One region of the Fictibacillus sp. UD genome, then DNA from elsewhere that is predicted to be linked to it. Evidence: riboswitches for the same ligand, from Rfam matches in the RefSeq annotation. Region 1 holds a riboswitch; the other holds the start of a gene.
The links. A riboswitch is a leader RNA that binds a small molecule or an ion and turns the genes downstream of it on or off. The one in region 1 is predicted to bind S-adenosylmethionine.
Positions count from the first base shown of each region.

Region 1 (7,764 bases):
CATACAAGCATACACTGACCTGAAAGACATGAAAACCGCTTACCGCAGTTTCAGCGATCAGTCGAAACACACAGATACAACTCAAGAAAACGAACAGGATTTTGACGACCTAACACGCAACAACGAAACAAAAACGAAGAAAACAATTACTAAAGATGATGATTCCGAAAAGGATGAAGACGATCAAGAGAAAGAATCACACTCGTCCTGGCACGATGAAACATCTGACCCCCAGGATTCATTTTTACAAATGGATCTCGATCAAGGGACAAACACGGATTTATTAGGAGAAGGTGCGAGGGAGGCCGAAAGTGGAGATGCGGTGTTTGGATCGGTCCAAACGAGCGCGCAGTCGACGGACAATAACGACTTCAACACCGAAAACGAACACGAAGCCGAAACCGACAACAACCAAACTGGTTCCGACTCTGTCAACCATTTTCCATACGGGGAAGTAAACAAAAACGTAACCGAACACTTTGTTCCTGCAAAACAAGCATCACCAGACGAAATTGCGCAATACGATGAATACAACCAAGAAATTGCTCCGTTCGTCTCGCAGCTCAAACAAAACTTCTTAAAAACGATGGAGCACAAGCGAACAGCACCAAGAGAAGATCTGCATTTTGGAAGACTTGGGAAGAAGCTTACAAGACTAGCAACCGACAAGAACCCAAGACTTTTCCGAAAGAAACAAGAATCTCAGCATGAACTCGACACAACGTTCACGTTGCTCGTAGACTGTTCAGCGTCCATGTTCAACAAGATGGAAGAGACGCAAAAGGGTATCGTTCTTTTTCACGAAACGCTAAAAGCGCTCAGAATTCCGCATTCTGTCGTCGGTTTTTGGGAAGATGCTGCTGATGCTACAACGAACGACCAGCCGAACTACTTTCATGAGGTGATCTCCTACCGAAATTCACTTCATCAGTCAGGGGCATCCATCATCCAGCTCGAGCCGCAAGAAGACAATCGTGACGGCTATTCGATCCGGCGAATGGGTGAGGAGCTCACAAAACGGCTGGAGCAGCAAAAAATTCTGCTCGTTTTCTCAGACGGTGAGCCAGCTGCCTTTGATTACGAAACGCACGGTGTGCTCGATACGCACGAAGCGGTTACTCGAACTCGAAAACTCGGAATCGAAACGATCGGCATGTTTATAGCAAACGGAGAAATAACAGAGGAAGAAGAGAAGCTGATGCAGAACATTTACGGTCCGCAAAACGTTGTTGTACCAAGTGCTGCGGAACTTGTGGACTACCTCATGCCTGTACTGCGTAAATTGCTTTTTAAATCTTTATAAAACACCAAAAACGCCAGGGGCATCACAACCCCAGGCGTTTTTTTATGTATGTATTAATACTCTAGCAGCTTCAGCCAAGCAAAGATCACGCCAACAAACCCCGTGTAGCTAAAAATCCTGACAGACCACTCTGGTAAGGCTGTTCGAAGCAGGCTTGAGAATATGCCGACAATAATAAAAGCAGCCAGCAAAATATAAATTGAAATGATATCAAACGGAATCCGAAAAGACAGCCAGTGTTCCATCGCCAAACCTCCCCTAATATGGATAATATCGGTCAAAATGCCTTTACATTAAGAAAGAAATAAAAATTAGCACCCGAAATCCAGCATTCTAAACAGTTAAATCGGGCACCGGAACTAGGGCAAACGCATATTGTATGGTAGATATCAGGGTGTGAGGAGTGAATGGTTTGAACCAGCGTGTAGTAGACGTCATTTTAGCAGAAGCAGAAGAAGAATACTTAGCGAACAATAAGGACGGTGCAACGTTTGCAGCTGAACTCGCCTTACTTGCATCAACGCTAGTAACTGCCGGTGATTTCCTGGCAACTTTTAGTGCTGCCATCGCGCTAAAGCAAATCTACATCGATCAAGCGCAAGCTCAAAAAGATCAGCAAGAACAAGAAGCGCAGATGAAAGAAATCCAAGATCAGTTGACTGCACTCAAAAACGAAATCAAAATGCTAAGGGGGAAAAGGTAGCTTTACTTTTCCCTTTACTTTTTTCCTAACAATCAATCATACTCTTTCTTCTTCCACTCATCCTCAGGCATCTCAAACTCGTCGCTCGAGAAACGCTCCTCCTTGAACGGGTCACCGTACATATGAAACCCATTCTGCTCCCAAAAACCAGGCTGATCTTCCGCTAAAAATTCAAACTTTCGGATCCACTTTGCACTTTTCCAGAAATACAGATGAGGCACAATAAGACGAAGCGGGAAACCGTGCTTGTCTGTCAGCCGTTTACCTTCAAACGAGTGTGCGAGCAGTACATCGTCACGCAGCAGATCTTCAAGTGGCACATTCGTTGTATAATCGTAATCCGCGTGGACCATCACGTACTTCGCTTTCGGATCCACATTAAAGTGCTTCAGAAAGTCTGTAAACTTTACGCCCTCAAACGCATTGTCGAATCGTGACCATCTCGTTACACAATGAATATCGCGTACGACTGTCGTTTGCGGCATCTTCATGATGTCTTCAAAAGTAAATTCGACATGTTTCCCAACGAGTCCTTCTACAGATAACGACCATTTTTTCATGTCATAAACAGGCACGTCACCTTCATGCAAAATGGGAAACCGTTCCGTCATGACTTGTCCAGGCGGCAACCTGCCTTCAAGTTTTTCATCAACCTCAGGAACGCGCATCTTCTTTATGCGATCGGCTTTATTAAGACCCATAAATCACATCATCCTCTCTAATAAACTAAAAAACGCCCTCTTTTAAAAAAAGAGGACGAATGATTCCGTACAATCCTCTTATCTTTCAGTTTTGTAAACTGTTAGATGTAGCACCGTGCCTATAAAATAGGTGGTTGCCGGGCTTCATAGGGCTAAATCCCTCCGCCTGCTCGAAATAAGAGACCGAATAAATCGGCTGAAACGTTATAAAAGTTACACCTATTATGACATAGGGGCATGAAAAATCAATGACATTTCTTTAGATATTCCAAGATACAATACGACAATTCCGAAAATCGCTGTGCTGATCAAGAAAAAGTACACAATTTTTTCTTCTGCTTCTTTTTCGCTCTGTCTTTTTTCAACCTCAGTCGATTCGCTCTTGCCAGAACCTTGCGACGTTCGTTTCTTTTGCTTACCAAAACCAAACATAGGAACAACCTCCGCTCTTAACACGTTTCCTGTTAACAGTTTTTCATATAAAAGCGAATTTTAAACAAGATAGTTTTTGCAAAGCTTTGTTGCTCTTGGAAGTGTTGATTTTCGCTCCAGGCTGCTCGCTTTCCGCGGGGCAGGCGGTGAGCCACATTTGGACGTTTCACTCTTAAGTGTCTCACCTGCCCGCCTGTCCCGCAGGAGTCTCGCAGCCTTCCGCTCCAATCAACATATCAAAGAAGTAATTAGGACAAACCACCTTAAAAACCACATTCTTTTAGGATTTTAAACAAAAAACCCCTAGAAGTCTTATACAAAAGACTTCTAGAGGCTATGAAACAACTTTTCACAAATTATTGCTGTACGGCTTTTGCGGCATTAACACGGCCGTTTTGGAACAGCGTGCCTGTGCCTGTTACAGGATCTGCCGTATCTTCAAGCGCTGCACGGATTTGTGAAGCATTTTTACCTTGAGCGGCGAGAAGTCCAGCTACACCCGCAACAACAGGTGATGCCATGGAAGTACCTGAGAAACTCGCATACTGATTGTTTGGTGTTGTCGAATAGATGGCAACTCCAGGAGCAGCGATATCAACCCACGTACCAAAGTTAGAGAACGAAGCTTTTTGATCGTTTTGATCAGTAGCCGCTACCGCGATCGCGTTCGAATAGTAAGCAGGGTAGCTAGGAAGGGCTACACCAGAGTTGCCAGCCGCAGCTACAACAACGGAACCTTTATTCCAAGCATAGTTCACCGCATCTTGAAGCGTCTGCGTACCTACCGATCCACCAAGACTTAAGTTAATAACCTGCGAGCCTTGGTCAGCCGCATAACGGATGCCTTGTGCAACATCATCCAATGAACCGCTGCCTTCTGCGTCCAGCACGCGAACAGCTAGAATAGAAGCTTTAGGAGCGAGTCCTGCGATACCAACACCGTTATTCGTGTTCGCAGCTGCGATTCCGGCAACGTGAGTTCCATGTTCGTTCTCATCGATCGGGTCGTTGTCATCATCAACAAAGTCAGCACCCTTAATTACTTTTCCGGCTAGATCCGGGTGGTTATAGTCAACGCCTGTGTCAATCACGGCGATTTTTACAGATGACGCACTTTGCGTTGTGTCCCAAGCTTGCTCGGCACTAACTTTTTGAGGAGCGTATTGCTGCTTGTATGCAGGATCGTTCGGAACATAACTTGCATGAAACGTGGCATTTGGCTCAGCGTATTCAACCGAGTCAAGGTTCTCGAAATTCTTAACAGCTTCTGCCACACTGCCATCGACTTTTACAACGGTAAAGTCTTTCGTCACATCCACCACTTTACCGCCAAACTTTGAAACTGTATTTTCAACAGAGCTTGCAGCTGAAACAGAATCTTTAAAGTGTACGATAATTTCCTGAGATGCAGCTTCCTGCTTAGCTGAAGGTGTAAACGAAGCTTCCTTCACTCCTGACTCAGCAGCTGAAGCTGGAAGAGCCAAAGAGACGACTAGTGGTACTGATGCGGCAACTGCCACGAAACGCTTTAACATAAAAATCACTCCTCAGATGTATTTACCAAGCGACTTGGCTTTGGTTAGTAAGGAATTCAACAGCATTCTACAAAACCCTCTATTGTTATCTGAAAATAATTATAACTTACTACAACGCTGTCGAAAGCGAGACTTTTTATCTATGGTTAAAGCGTAACACGTGTAACCATTTTATTATCTTAAGATAAAGTTACGATAGTAAACATTACATAACAACTCTGTAAAGGAAGCGCAAATACGTGAACTGAAACAGAATAATGTGACACTTTGGAAAAATCATGTAAGCTTAAAAAGAAGTGTATATAAGGAGGAGGATAAAAAATGGCACGGTTACCTGAAGTGAATGTTGAAGGAACACCATTTAAAAAAGCCCTTGCTAATGCGCCGGGAATTCTTGATGCTTTTCAGCAAATGGACAAAGCACTGAACAACATCCTGGAACCAGAACTTATGGAAATGCTCCGCTTGCGTGCGGCCTCAAACAACGGCTGCGATTACTGACAAAGCATGGACTACGGGACTCTGGACGAGTCCACTCGACAAACAGCGATGAAACAAGGAAACTCTGAACTATCAGACCGCCAGCGGCTAGCTTTAGAACTTGCAGACCACATCATGGCTTATCATGGACAGCTGCCAGATGAACTTTACGGCCGATTAACTCAACATTTTACCCGCGAAGAAATCATTGCGCTCTTTTTCCAGATCGGAAGTAAAAACGGAGCAAACTGGTTTATTATCGCGATGGGAATAGAAAATAAATAAGGAATAAGAAAACGTCCAGAAATGAATCTGGACGTTTTTATGTATTATCTATGTTGATCTACAAGAATAGGATTTCCGTCTGGGTCTTCAATCGTGAAACTAGCGGGCCCTGTGCTCGTTTCATCGGCTTCCGTAAGCAGCTTTACTCCTTGTTCCTTAAGGTGCTTTTGAAGTTCGCGAATATCTGTAAACTCATCAAGGCTTTCGGCGTTTTGATTCCATCCTGGATTAAACGTTAGGATGTTCTTTTCAAACATGCCTTGGAAAAGACCGATTACACAACTTTCATTTTTCATGATCAGCCAGTTTTGAGTAATATCCCCGCCTAATGCTTCAAATCCCAGTGTTTCATAAAATGCTTTTGATTTGTGAATATCTTTTACATTTAAACTTACCGAAAATGCGCCTAGTTTCATAAGTCCTCCTATTGGAAAAAAGATACTTTAACTATAAATGTGAATTTCCACAAATACAATAAGAACGAAACTTTACCTGGAAAAAACCGTATTAGTCGAATAGAGGAGGTTGAACACAATGTATGAAATTCGGCCGAAACTTAAAATTCCTAAGACATTGCTCGAAAACATTCTTGATATAGTGGCGATTTGCTTGTTCATAGCATGTACCGGAAGTCTAATTATGCAATGGCCGTCCATCCCAGACACCGTTCCAACTCACTTTAACGCAGCGGGTGAACCAGACGGCTGGGGAAGTAAAATCAATCTTTGGATTTTACTCGTAATCGGATTGATGACATGGATTCTTCTTACGGTCGTTGAAAAATTTCCGCACATCTACAATTATTTTAATCTAACTCAAGAAAACGCAGAGAGACAATACAAAAATGCCCGTCTGATGCTGAATATGATTAAAAACGAGATGCTATTGTTCTTCGTTCTTATGAGCTGGGTGAGTACAGGAGTGGCACAAGGAGCTCAGGAGGGGCTTGGTGTATGGATTCTGCCGGTTTTTATTATCGGAATCACTGGAACGATCGCCCTTTTCATTGTAAGGTCGATAAAATTGAAGTAAGACAGGGGTGTGAACTCGATTTGTTGAGGGAATGCCTCTTTTTTTGTGATCCGTGTCCAGAGAGGATATTTTTCGATGAATGTATGTTTTAGATGTAGGTCACCTGAGAATTTCACGGTAACTTCAAATAATTTCACGGATAAAATATTTTAAACGATTTTCGACAAAAACCGCTAACTTTAGGATGCGCCACATTAAAAACGACCCAAAAAGGTAAAAATCACCTTCATGGGCCATCGGATTGGCTAACAAATCATTGATTACTGATCTTGATGATTGCGAGCACGCGCTTCATCAGGGCTTTCCATCTTAGCCGCGCCTGAATACTTCAAATCTTGATCACGGTCAGATTCAACGCGTCCAGACTCTCTCAGTTTCTTCTCTTGTCTGTCTTTTCCCATTCTAAAAACCTCCATTTCACAATGATTTTTCATAGTATGAGGAGTTATCCCAACTTTTATGTAAAATGATTGTTTATCCTGATATGGCGTACCCAAACGTTTATCTTTTAGAGAAAAGGGAATCCCCATACTACGAAAAAAATTATTTGAAGGAGGACTCAAAATGGAACAAAGTGTAAACACTAGAAACGGATATGAAAGCGGGTTGTACCAAGAAAATACGTATGGCACAGCTCAAACAGAACGAGTGGCAAACCCGCAAAACAGCAAACTTTTAAGAGGAATCATAGTCGGTGGGATCGTTGGCGGAGCACTTGCCTTAATCGACTACAATACGCGGACAAAAGTGAAAAACACAGCAGTAGGGCTGAAGGACAGTTCGAGCAAGATGATAACCGAAGTGAAACAAAACCCGGGTGAAGTGAAGGATCAGATGATCAGCCAGTTCAAGACTGCAACAACTACCTTAAAAGATGCGATCAGTGACGCGCAAGTTTTATACGAACGCCTCAATAAAGATGTATTTGGCAATATCAATACGTTAAAAGAAATCTCGAACGAGGTGCTCTCCACGGCAAAAGAAACAAAAGGGGAGATCGGCAGCATCAGTACAAAACTAAAAGAAGCGGGAACAGAACTAACGGAAAACCCGATCGGAAAAGATAATCTGCAAGATTATTCTTCTGGATCAAATCAAACCGCGTATACTACTGAAAACGATCAAAATGTGGTATCCGTTGGCGTGACATCTCAAAACAATCGTAAAAACCTTTAATACAACCAAAAAAACAGCTCTCTTGTTTTGTTCAAAACAAAAGGGCTGTTTTTGCGTATATATCGATTTAGCTTTTTACCACTTGACGAATATCATTTAGGCGAACAACTTGCTTTG
Region 1 is NZ_JARUHH010000006.1:180,764-188,527, forward strand. Features, by position in the region: gene P8610_RS12245 (vWA domain-containing protein) at 1-1,303, shown strand, start outside; gene P8610_RS12250 (hypothetical protein) at 1,357-1,548, opposite strand; gene P8610_RS12255 (hypothetical protein) at 1,716-2,006, shown strand; gene P8610_RS12260 (sulfite oxidase-like oxidoreductase) at 2,039-2,707, opposite strand; SAM riboswitch class I at 2,783-2,889, opposite strand; gene P8610_RS12265 (hypothetical protein) at 2,930-3,139, opposite strand; gene P8610_RS12270 (hypothetical protein) at 3,172-3,324, opposite strand; gene P8610_RS12275 (S8 family peptidase) at 3,496-4,674, opposite strand; gene P8610_RS12280 (hypothetical protein) at 4,996-5,175, shown strand; gene P8610_RS12285 (carboxymuconolactone decarboxylase family protein) at 5,182-5,439, shown strand; gene P8610_RS12290 (VOC family protein) at 5,484-5,855, opposite strand; gene P8610_RS12295 (DUF1648 domain-containing protein) at 5,974-6,471, shown strand; gene P8610_RS12300 (YpzI family protein) at 6,732-6,872, opposite strand; gene P8610_RS12305 (hypothetical protein) at 7,036-7,647, shown strand; gene P8610_RS12310 (DUF2187 domain-containing protein) at 7,715-7,764, opposite strand, start outside.

Region 2 (7,764 bases), on a different contig from region 1:
TTATGGATAACAAGAACATTTTTCGCTTCTTCTTCAGAACCGATCAATGCCTTAACATCTTCAGGAAGTTCATTGAATGCAACAGGAGTGCCAGTTGCTTCATGTTTGAATTCTGTAAAGTTCCATTTATCGATCTTAGTTTTGTCCGGTTTAGGCATCGGAAGCTCTTGAGCCAATTCCAATGCTTGCAAACGAAGTTCCTGCAGCCAAGCGGGTTCCTGTCTGCTGCTTGAAAAACCGGTTACGTAGTCCTTATCAAATCTTAGGCTCGTATCAACTGACATGTATAGTCCCCCTTAATGCTTACGCTTCTTGACCAACAGTTTCGTCTTTAATTCCTAACTCTTCTTTAATCCAGTCGTACCCTTCAGCTTCAAGACGTTGAGCTAGTTCAGGTCCACCAGATTTCACAATACGTCCTTGCATCATCACGTGTACTTTATCAGGAGTGATGTAGTTCAATAGACGCTGGTAGTGAGTGATGATCAAGCAACCGAAATCAGGGTTGCGCATTTCGTTAACACCTTTTGCTACTACTTTAAGAGCATCGATATCAAGTCCTGAATCAATCTCGTCAAGAATCGCTAATTTTGGCTCAAGCATCATCATTTGTAGAATTTCGTTACGCTTCTTTTCTCCGCCAGAGAAACCTTCGTTTAAGTAACGGTGAGCGAACGCATTGTCCATCTCAAGGTGGTCCATCTTCTTGTCTAGTTCACGGATAAATTTCATTAGTGAAATTTCGTCGCCTTCTTCACGTTTTGCGTTGATTGCAGAACGAAGGAAATCAGCGTTCGTAATACCGCTTACTTCAGAAGGGTATTGCATAGCTAAGAAAAGACCAGCTTGTGCACGCTCATCTACTTCCATCTCTAGAAGGTCTTCACCGTTGAACGTAACTTTACCCGAAGTTACTTCATACTTAGGATGTCCCATTAACGCTGCAGAAAGAGTAGACTTTCCTGTTCCGTTCGGTCCCATGATTGCATGGATTTCTCCACCATTTATTTCGAGATCTAAACCTTTAATAATCTCTTTATCTTCAATAGATACACGAAGATCTTCAATCTTTAAATTTGGTGCTGACATAATACAACCTCCAATATGAAATCATTCTCAAGATATTTTTTGATAAAAGGCACTAAATAGCCATTCTCAATTTATTCTCATTCTAATCTTATAACAAATGAAATGTATGTTCAAGGGAACGACGCCGAAACCTCATTTATCTCTTACATTGTTAACAGATGTTTCGTTATTTAACACGATGAATCGGAAAAAAGGCTAACTCATTAGGCAATAGAACACCTTTTGAGTCAGCCTTTTACAATTTTAATATTAAAGTTTTTACGGCGTGTGGTTCTTAGTTGCATCTGCCGCTACTTCTAATCCTTTTTTATACTCTTTATCACGATTTTTTTCAACGTCTAACCTTTTATCTAAATCCCTCTCATACTCTGCAAAGCCACAGCCATGTGACTGGTGCATTGCTTTTTCCATCTCGGACGTATGTTTTACTTTAATGGGGTGGATAATGAATCAATCCTTTCAAAGTTAGTAGTTATAGCGTATCAGCATCAATCGTTATACTCAATCTGCTCTCGTACTGAAATTAAGGTGTTTGCTGGAGCATAATGTTCTTTTGAAGAGACACGAGATTTTCTCTGCGATATCCTGCTAAAAACGCTATATTTCTTCAATAACCTCTTTGGCTGATTCTAAAACATGAAAAGTATGGAAGTTAAAACTTTTCTTTAATGACGCGGCTTATTCAATTCTTGAATACACTCTTGAACGAGTGTCACACCTTGGCTCATAGCGGCACCACCGCCAAAAGCAGCAGAAACACCAACGGCCTCTAAGATCTCATTCTCAGAACACCCTTGATCTAAACAGCCTTTTGTATGATAGATAATGCAATATTCATCTTGAGAATAGATACTGATTCCTAAAGCGATCAGCTGCTTATACTTCTCAGAGATCTCACCCTCTTTAAAGCAGTGGCGAGTAAATTCATTAAAAGCATGAGTTAATTCAGGCATATTTTCGTTGTATTTCCCTAAACCTTCTTTATAACGAATCAAGTGGTATTGAGTCGAGTTAGCGCCTGGCAGCGGCTGTTCTTCTTGTTTCATCTCATTCACTCCTGTCACAAAATAGTAAACAGGATTAGTATGAGTTATTCGCAAGCCGGTTATGTAATAAACATCGTAAGTTTTGTCCTTTTGTCGAAAAGCCTATAAATGATTTTGAAGGACTATAAAAAAATTTGAAGGACCATAAATTAATTTTTAGGGCCTATAAAAAAAATTGTAGGCCTATAAAGTTAGTTGAAGGACTATAAAAGTGTTGTAAAGTCATTTTCAATCAAAAAAAACTGACTTAAAAAGTTTAAGTCAGTTCTCTCTCAATTATTCCGTTACCGGTACTACTGCGCCTTCATATTTCTTTTCGATGAAAGCTTGAATTTCTTTTGAACGTAATACTTCTACTAATGCTTTTACTGATTTCTTATCTTTGTCACCTTCACGCACTGTGATGATGTTTACGAATGGTGAATCAGTTCCTTCAAGTGCAATGGCATCTTTTTGTGGATTGAGGCCAGCATCAATCGCATAGTTTGTGTTGATGAGTACAGCATCGCCTTCACCATTTTTATATGCTTTTGGCAGCATTCCTGCATCAACGTCAGCTTTAAATTTAAGTTTCTTTGGATTTTCAGCAATATCTTTTACTTGTGCTTCGTATCCAGCACCCTCTTTAACTTTGATCAAACCTTCTTTTTCAAGCAATGCAAGCATACGGCCGTGATCAGCTACAGAGTTAGACATGATGATTGTTGCGCCTTCTGGCAATTCATCTAATGATTTGTATTTTTTCGAGTAAACACCGATCGGCTCGATGTGGATTCCGCCAGCGTTTTCGAACTTATAGCCATGATCTTTCATTTGTGACTCTAAATAAGGAACGTGCTGAAAGTAGTTAGCACCAATTTCTTTTTCATCTAATGACTTATTCGGCAAAACGTAATCTTGGAATGTTTTGATTTCAAGTTCAACGCCTTTTTCTTTTAAAAGAGGTTTTGCTTCTTCTAGGATTTCAGCGTGTGGAACGTTAGATGCGCCAACAACGATTTTCTCGTCGCTAATTCCGCCTTCTGTTTTATTCCCGCAAGCAGCAAGCGCTACTGTAAGGACAGCTAATAATAGGACTGATAATACTTTTTTCATGTGAAATTCCTCCTTGTTGTCTAAACGTTATCTCTTGTCTAATGCAGTTGTAACACGGTCTCCAATCCATTGGATTACAAATACGATAACCAGGATAAGGACTGTGGAAATCAATGTTACATCCGCGTTATCTCGTTGATAACCTTCCATGTAAGCCAAGTTACCTAAGCCTCCCGCACCAACAACTCCGGCCATTGCCGTGTAACTTACTAGTGCGATCGCTGTAACTGTAATTCCTGATACAAGAGCTGGTGTACTTTCAGGAATTAAAACCTTGAAAATAATCTGAGTGTTTGTAGCACCCATGGACTTCGCAGCTTCAATGACCCCTTTATTAATCTCTCTCAAAGCGATCTCAACCATACGAGCGTAAAATGGGGCTGCTCCTACAATTAAGGCTGGAAGTGCTGCTTCTGCACCAAGCATTGTACCAACGATAAAGCGTGTAAAAGGAATCAATAAAATAATTAAGATAATGAACGGGATCGAACGAAATACGTTAACGATTATCGCTATTACACTGTTTAAAAATTTATTTCCCCATAAGTTTCCAGGAGATGTTAAAAATAAGGCCAGTCCAAGTGCTAAGCCTAGGATGAATGTGATCACGACTGAAATAGCTGACATATATAATGTTTCTTTCGTCGCTTCTAAAAGAACGTCCCATTGTACGTTTGGGAACCATGTACTAAGCATTATGAATCACCTCTACTTCAACCTGCACACTATTTAAGAACTCCATTGCGCGAGATAGTGCAGATTCTGAACCTTTAATCTGGATAAACAACGTGCCATAAGGTCCATTTTGAGTTTGTGTTATTTTACCTTGCAGAATGTTTACATCCACTTCGTAATTTCGAATTAATTCTGTAATTAATGGCTGCCCTGCCCGGCCACCTATAAATGTAAGCTGAACGATTCGTCCTTCTGGGAACTCTTCAATAAATTGTTTGATCGTATCAACGGTTTCTTCAGGCTCTGTTACTTGTTTCACAAAATCCTTCGTGATGGGTTCTTTCGGATTTTTAAAGACATTCAGTACATCGCCTTCTTCAACGACCTTTCCTTTTTCCATTACCGCTACACGATGACAGATCTTTCTGATTACGTGCATCTCATGTGTGATAAGAACAATCGTTAAATCGAGCTTCTGGTTGATTTCAACGAGCAGATCCAGAATGCTGTCTGTCGTTTTAGGATCAAGTGCTGAAGTGGCTTCATCACATAAAAGAACTTTTGGTTCATTCGCAAGTGCACGAGCAATACCAACACGCTGCTTCTGACCGCCACTTAGCTGTGATGGATAAGATCCACCGCGTCCTTCCAATCCAACTAGGTCGATCAGTTCATCAACTCGCTGTTTGATTTTTTCTTTTGGATAGCCAGCAATTTCAAGTGGAAAAGCAATGTTTTCTCTTACCGTTCTAGACCATAGAAGGTTGAAATGCTGAAAGATCATCGAGATTTCTTGTCTAGCTTCTCTTAACTTTTTTGAAGAAAGCTCCGACATGTTTTTACCACCGATTGTAACGGTTCCGCTAGTCGGACGTTCTAACATGTTCAGAATACGAATAAGGGTACTCTTTCCTGCACCACTGTAACCGATAATTCCGTATATTTCTCCTTGTTTTATGTTTAAATCCACCGTATCAACAGCCTTCACTTCACCATCTTTGGTTTGAAAGACTTTACGGACTGATTGTAGATTAATCAAGATTCTTACCTCATTTCTTATAAAAAATAAAGCTGTTTATTGAATTCTCACAGCTGATTTTGAAGGTAGTTGATTTCCTTTTCAGGTGCTCGCTTTCCGCGGGGAAGGCGGTGAGCCACATTCGTAACGTTTCACTCTTAAGTGTCTCACCTGACCGCTTGTCCCGCAGGAGTCTCGCACCTTGCACTCCAATCAACTTGGCAATGATGTCGTTTAAAGAAATTACTAAAAACAAATATTATTTAATCATAGCCAAACAAAAAATGCCTCTCTGCTTCAATATGAGCAGAAAGGCATATAATATTCTATGCACGTTCTCCTCATCTCCCAAGACCTTAATAAAAGTCTTGCAGGAATTGGCACCTTTCTAGATCGAATGCAATGCATACGTTCTAGCGGTTGCCGGGTTTCATAGGGCCAGTCCCTCCACCTCTCGTGATAAGTAAAAAAGTGTTACTTTATTAAGTTAAAGCGTTACATGTTTTGAATCACTGTGAAGAATATTATCATCCTTGTCGATTTGTGTCAAATATTTTTTGCAGTTCTAACTAAAACACCTGCGGAGATTTGTTCCCAATGCGAACTTAAGTAAAAAATGGCTTCCCATTTTAATCGTTGCCTTAGTGTTCCATGAAACTCTATCATCTCTTGCCTCAGCAATGTACTTAGCTTCATCTTCCCTTCTAACATTAAGGAAAGATATTTCGGATTCCCTGTAAATGTTACAGTCCGATTCCTTACTCCTTCTCTGTATTCTATTTTGAGAGTCGTTTCATCCTTGAATTTGAAGCTGGGTTTCACAGGAATATTATAAAGTGAAAGATATGGGCTTTTGGCAATCTGGCTTTCAAAGTAGTAAATATCTAACATAAAAATCCCCCCCGAATTGGTTGTTACTTCACCGATTCGAGAGGAATATTCACATACCTTTATAAACTCTTCGACAGTCGCAAGAAATCGTAATTGGTATTACGACAGGTTTACTCAAAATTAGTGCTTATGTTCATTTTTTTGCTGTTTTTGTTGCTGTTTGTGTTGCTGTTTGTGTTGCTGTTTGTTATCACTTTTGTGATTTTGCTTTTGTGGCTTACCAGCATTTCTCGATTCATATCCGTTTTTGGGTACAGCATTTTTTGTTTCAGGTCTTTTTTCATTTTGCTTTTTATTTATGCTTATATGGTTGTGCTTACTTTTTTTAACTTGTTTTTCGTCTGCCTTTATTTTGATCGGCTTTTGAGCTTTCACAAGATCTTTTTGTGCTTTCTTGTTATGGTGGCTATGATCATGCTCTCGTTTCTTTTGATCCAAGACAGGCTTATCAGATTTTTGCTTAATTTCATGCTGTGATGACTTAATCTTACGAGGATGCGGAACTACTTTAATATCTTTTGAAGAAGCTGTATTAACCTTCAGTTCTTGAAACTTAACTTCTTTGATCTTTTCTTCTTTATATGTTCTTCCATTTTCATTTGCTTTTTGGAATGCAGTATATTTACCCGATGATACTCCAAGCTGCTTTGCTTTTTTACGAGTATCTTCGTTCGATTCTGTAACAGTGATTGCCACAGGATATTGAACAACAGCTTTTTTTACAATAGTATTCAATGCTTTATCCAGCTCTTTTTTAGTCTTTTTATCGCTTGAGCTGTCTGAGACTGAAGTGATCAGCATGGATTGATTATCGTCCATATAACCTTCTGATTCATATGCTTTTATCAGTTGATCTGCGAATTGTTCAAGCGGTATGGACTTATCCTTAGAAAATTCATATTTCTTTATGATATGTTCTGCTTCGTTATTAAAAGCATCAATTTCCACGACACGCATATCCTCATCCACGCCAACTTCTAGGCTTGGATTAATATCAAAACTGACATATGCTGCAGCTGCTTGCTTACTGGTATAAGGGATAAAGCCTGAGAAAAAAAGAAAGGCAACTAGTGCTGCTATAGATAAAGAAATGGATGGCAACACAAAAAGACTCCTTTTTCTTTGCGAAAAATAAGAAGCCTGATACTCATTGCCTATAAGAGGCCTTTTTCCTGCTGGGACTCTTACCGAAACAAATGTTCCATCCTTCATGAGAAGTGTTGCTTTTTTATTCTGAACTTCAATGACAATGCCGCTGCCGTTTTTCAATGATATCCCTCCCGCATGTAGCAGGATCAGTATAAATTACAGGTAAGAGAAGCTGAAACTCTCTTACCATGTAATCATCTTTACCTCACCTTATGGCTGAATGTAAGATTTCAGCGCTTGAAAATCGCCTAAATATATAAGTGATACTGCTATTATATACTTTCGATTTCTCTCTATGGTTTTACGACTACAGGATACCATATTTAATAAATCTTTTATTGGCAATTGCTTTTTTTCCTTTAAAAATGCGGCAAGTTCTTCGTTTTCAGCTAATAAACGTGCAATTTCTTTAGCATTTTCACGTGCATCTACGTGCTTTGGACAATGTTTGCTTAATACTTTAAAGTTTAATCCAAATGTTTTTAGTAACTTTTGGTACTCTTCAATTTCATATACACGATTTTCAACTTGAATCTGGCCTTCAAAATGATCCATCGCAGCTTTTTGCTCTGCGTAACTTTCTTCTAAACGTCCTTCTTCATCTTCCTCGTCTGGCTGTAAGAAGATCAGTCTGTTCTGGCGTACTTCTTTTCGAATATAATCAATCACTCTGCGTCTAATAACCATATCAGCAAATGATAAGAAACGGCTTCCTTGGCCTTCTTGATATTGGTCGATTGCTTCATTGAAGGCAAAAAGACCTACACTAAACTCGTCCATTGTACGATCTATATATTGAGA
Region 2 is NZ_JARUHH010000004.1:321,549-329,312, reverse strand. Features, by position in the region: gene sufD (Fe-S cluster assembly protein SufD) at 1-284, opposite strand, end outside; gene sufC (Fe-S cluster assembly ATPase SufC) at 304-1,089, opposite strand; gene P8610_RS09725 (hypothetical protein) at 1,348-1,488, opposite strand; gene P8610_RS09720 (carboxymuconolactone decarboxylase family protein) at 1,755-2,135, opposite strand; gene P8610_RS09715 (MetQ/NlpA family ABC transporter substrate-binding protein) at 2,412-3,230, opposite strand; gene P8610_RS09710 (methionine ABC transporter permease) at 3,258-3,926, opposite strand; gene P8610_RS09705 (methionine ABC transporter ATP-binding protein) at 3,919-4,944, opposite strand; SAM riboswitch class I at 5,262-5,389, opposite strand; gene P8610_RS09700 (hypothetical protein) at 5,470-5,814, opposite strand; gene P8610_RS09695 (anti-sigma-I factor RsgI family protein) at 5,935-7,083, opposite strand; gene sigI (RNA polymerase sigma-I factor) at 7,174-7,764, opposite strand, start outside.
Region 2: linked by a shared signal. The riboswitch ahead of P8610_RS09705 (methionine ABC transporter ATP-binding protein) and the one ahead of P8610_RS12260 (sulfite oxidase-like oxidoreductase) in region 1 are both predicted to bind S-adenosylmethionine.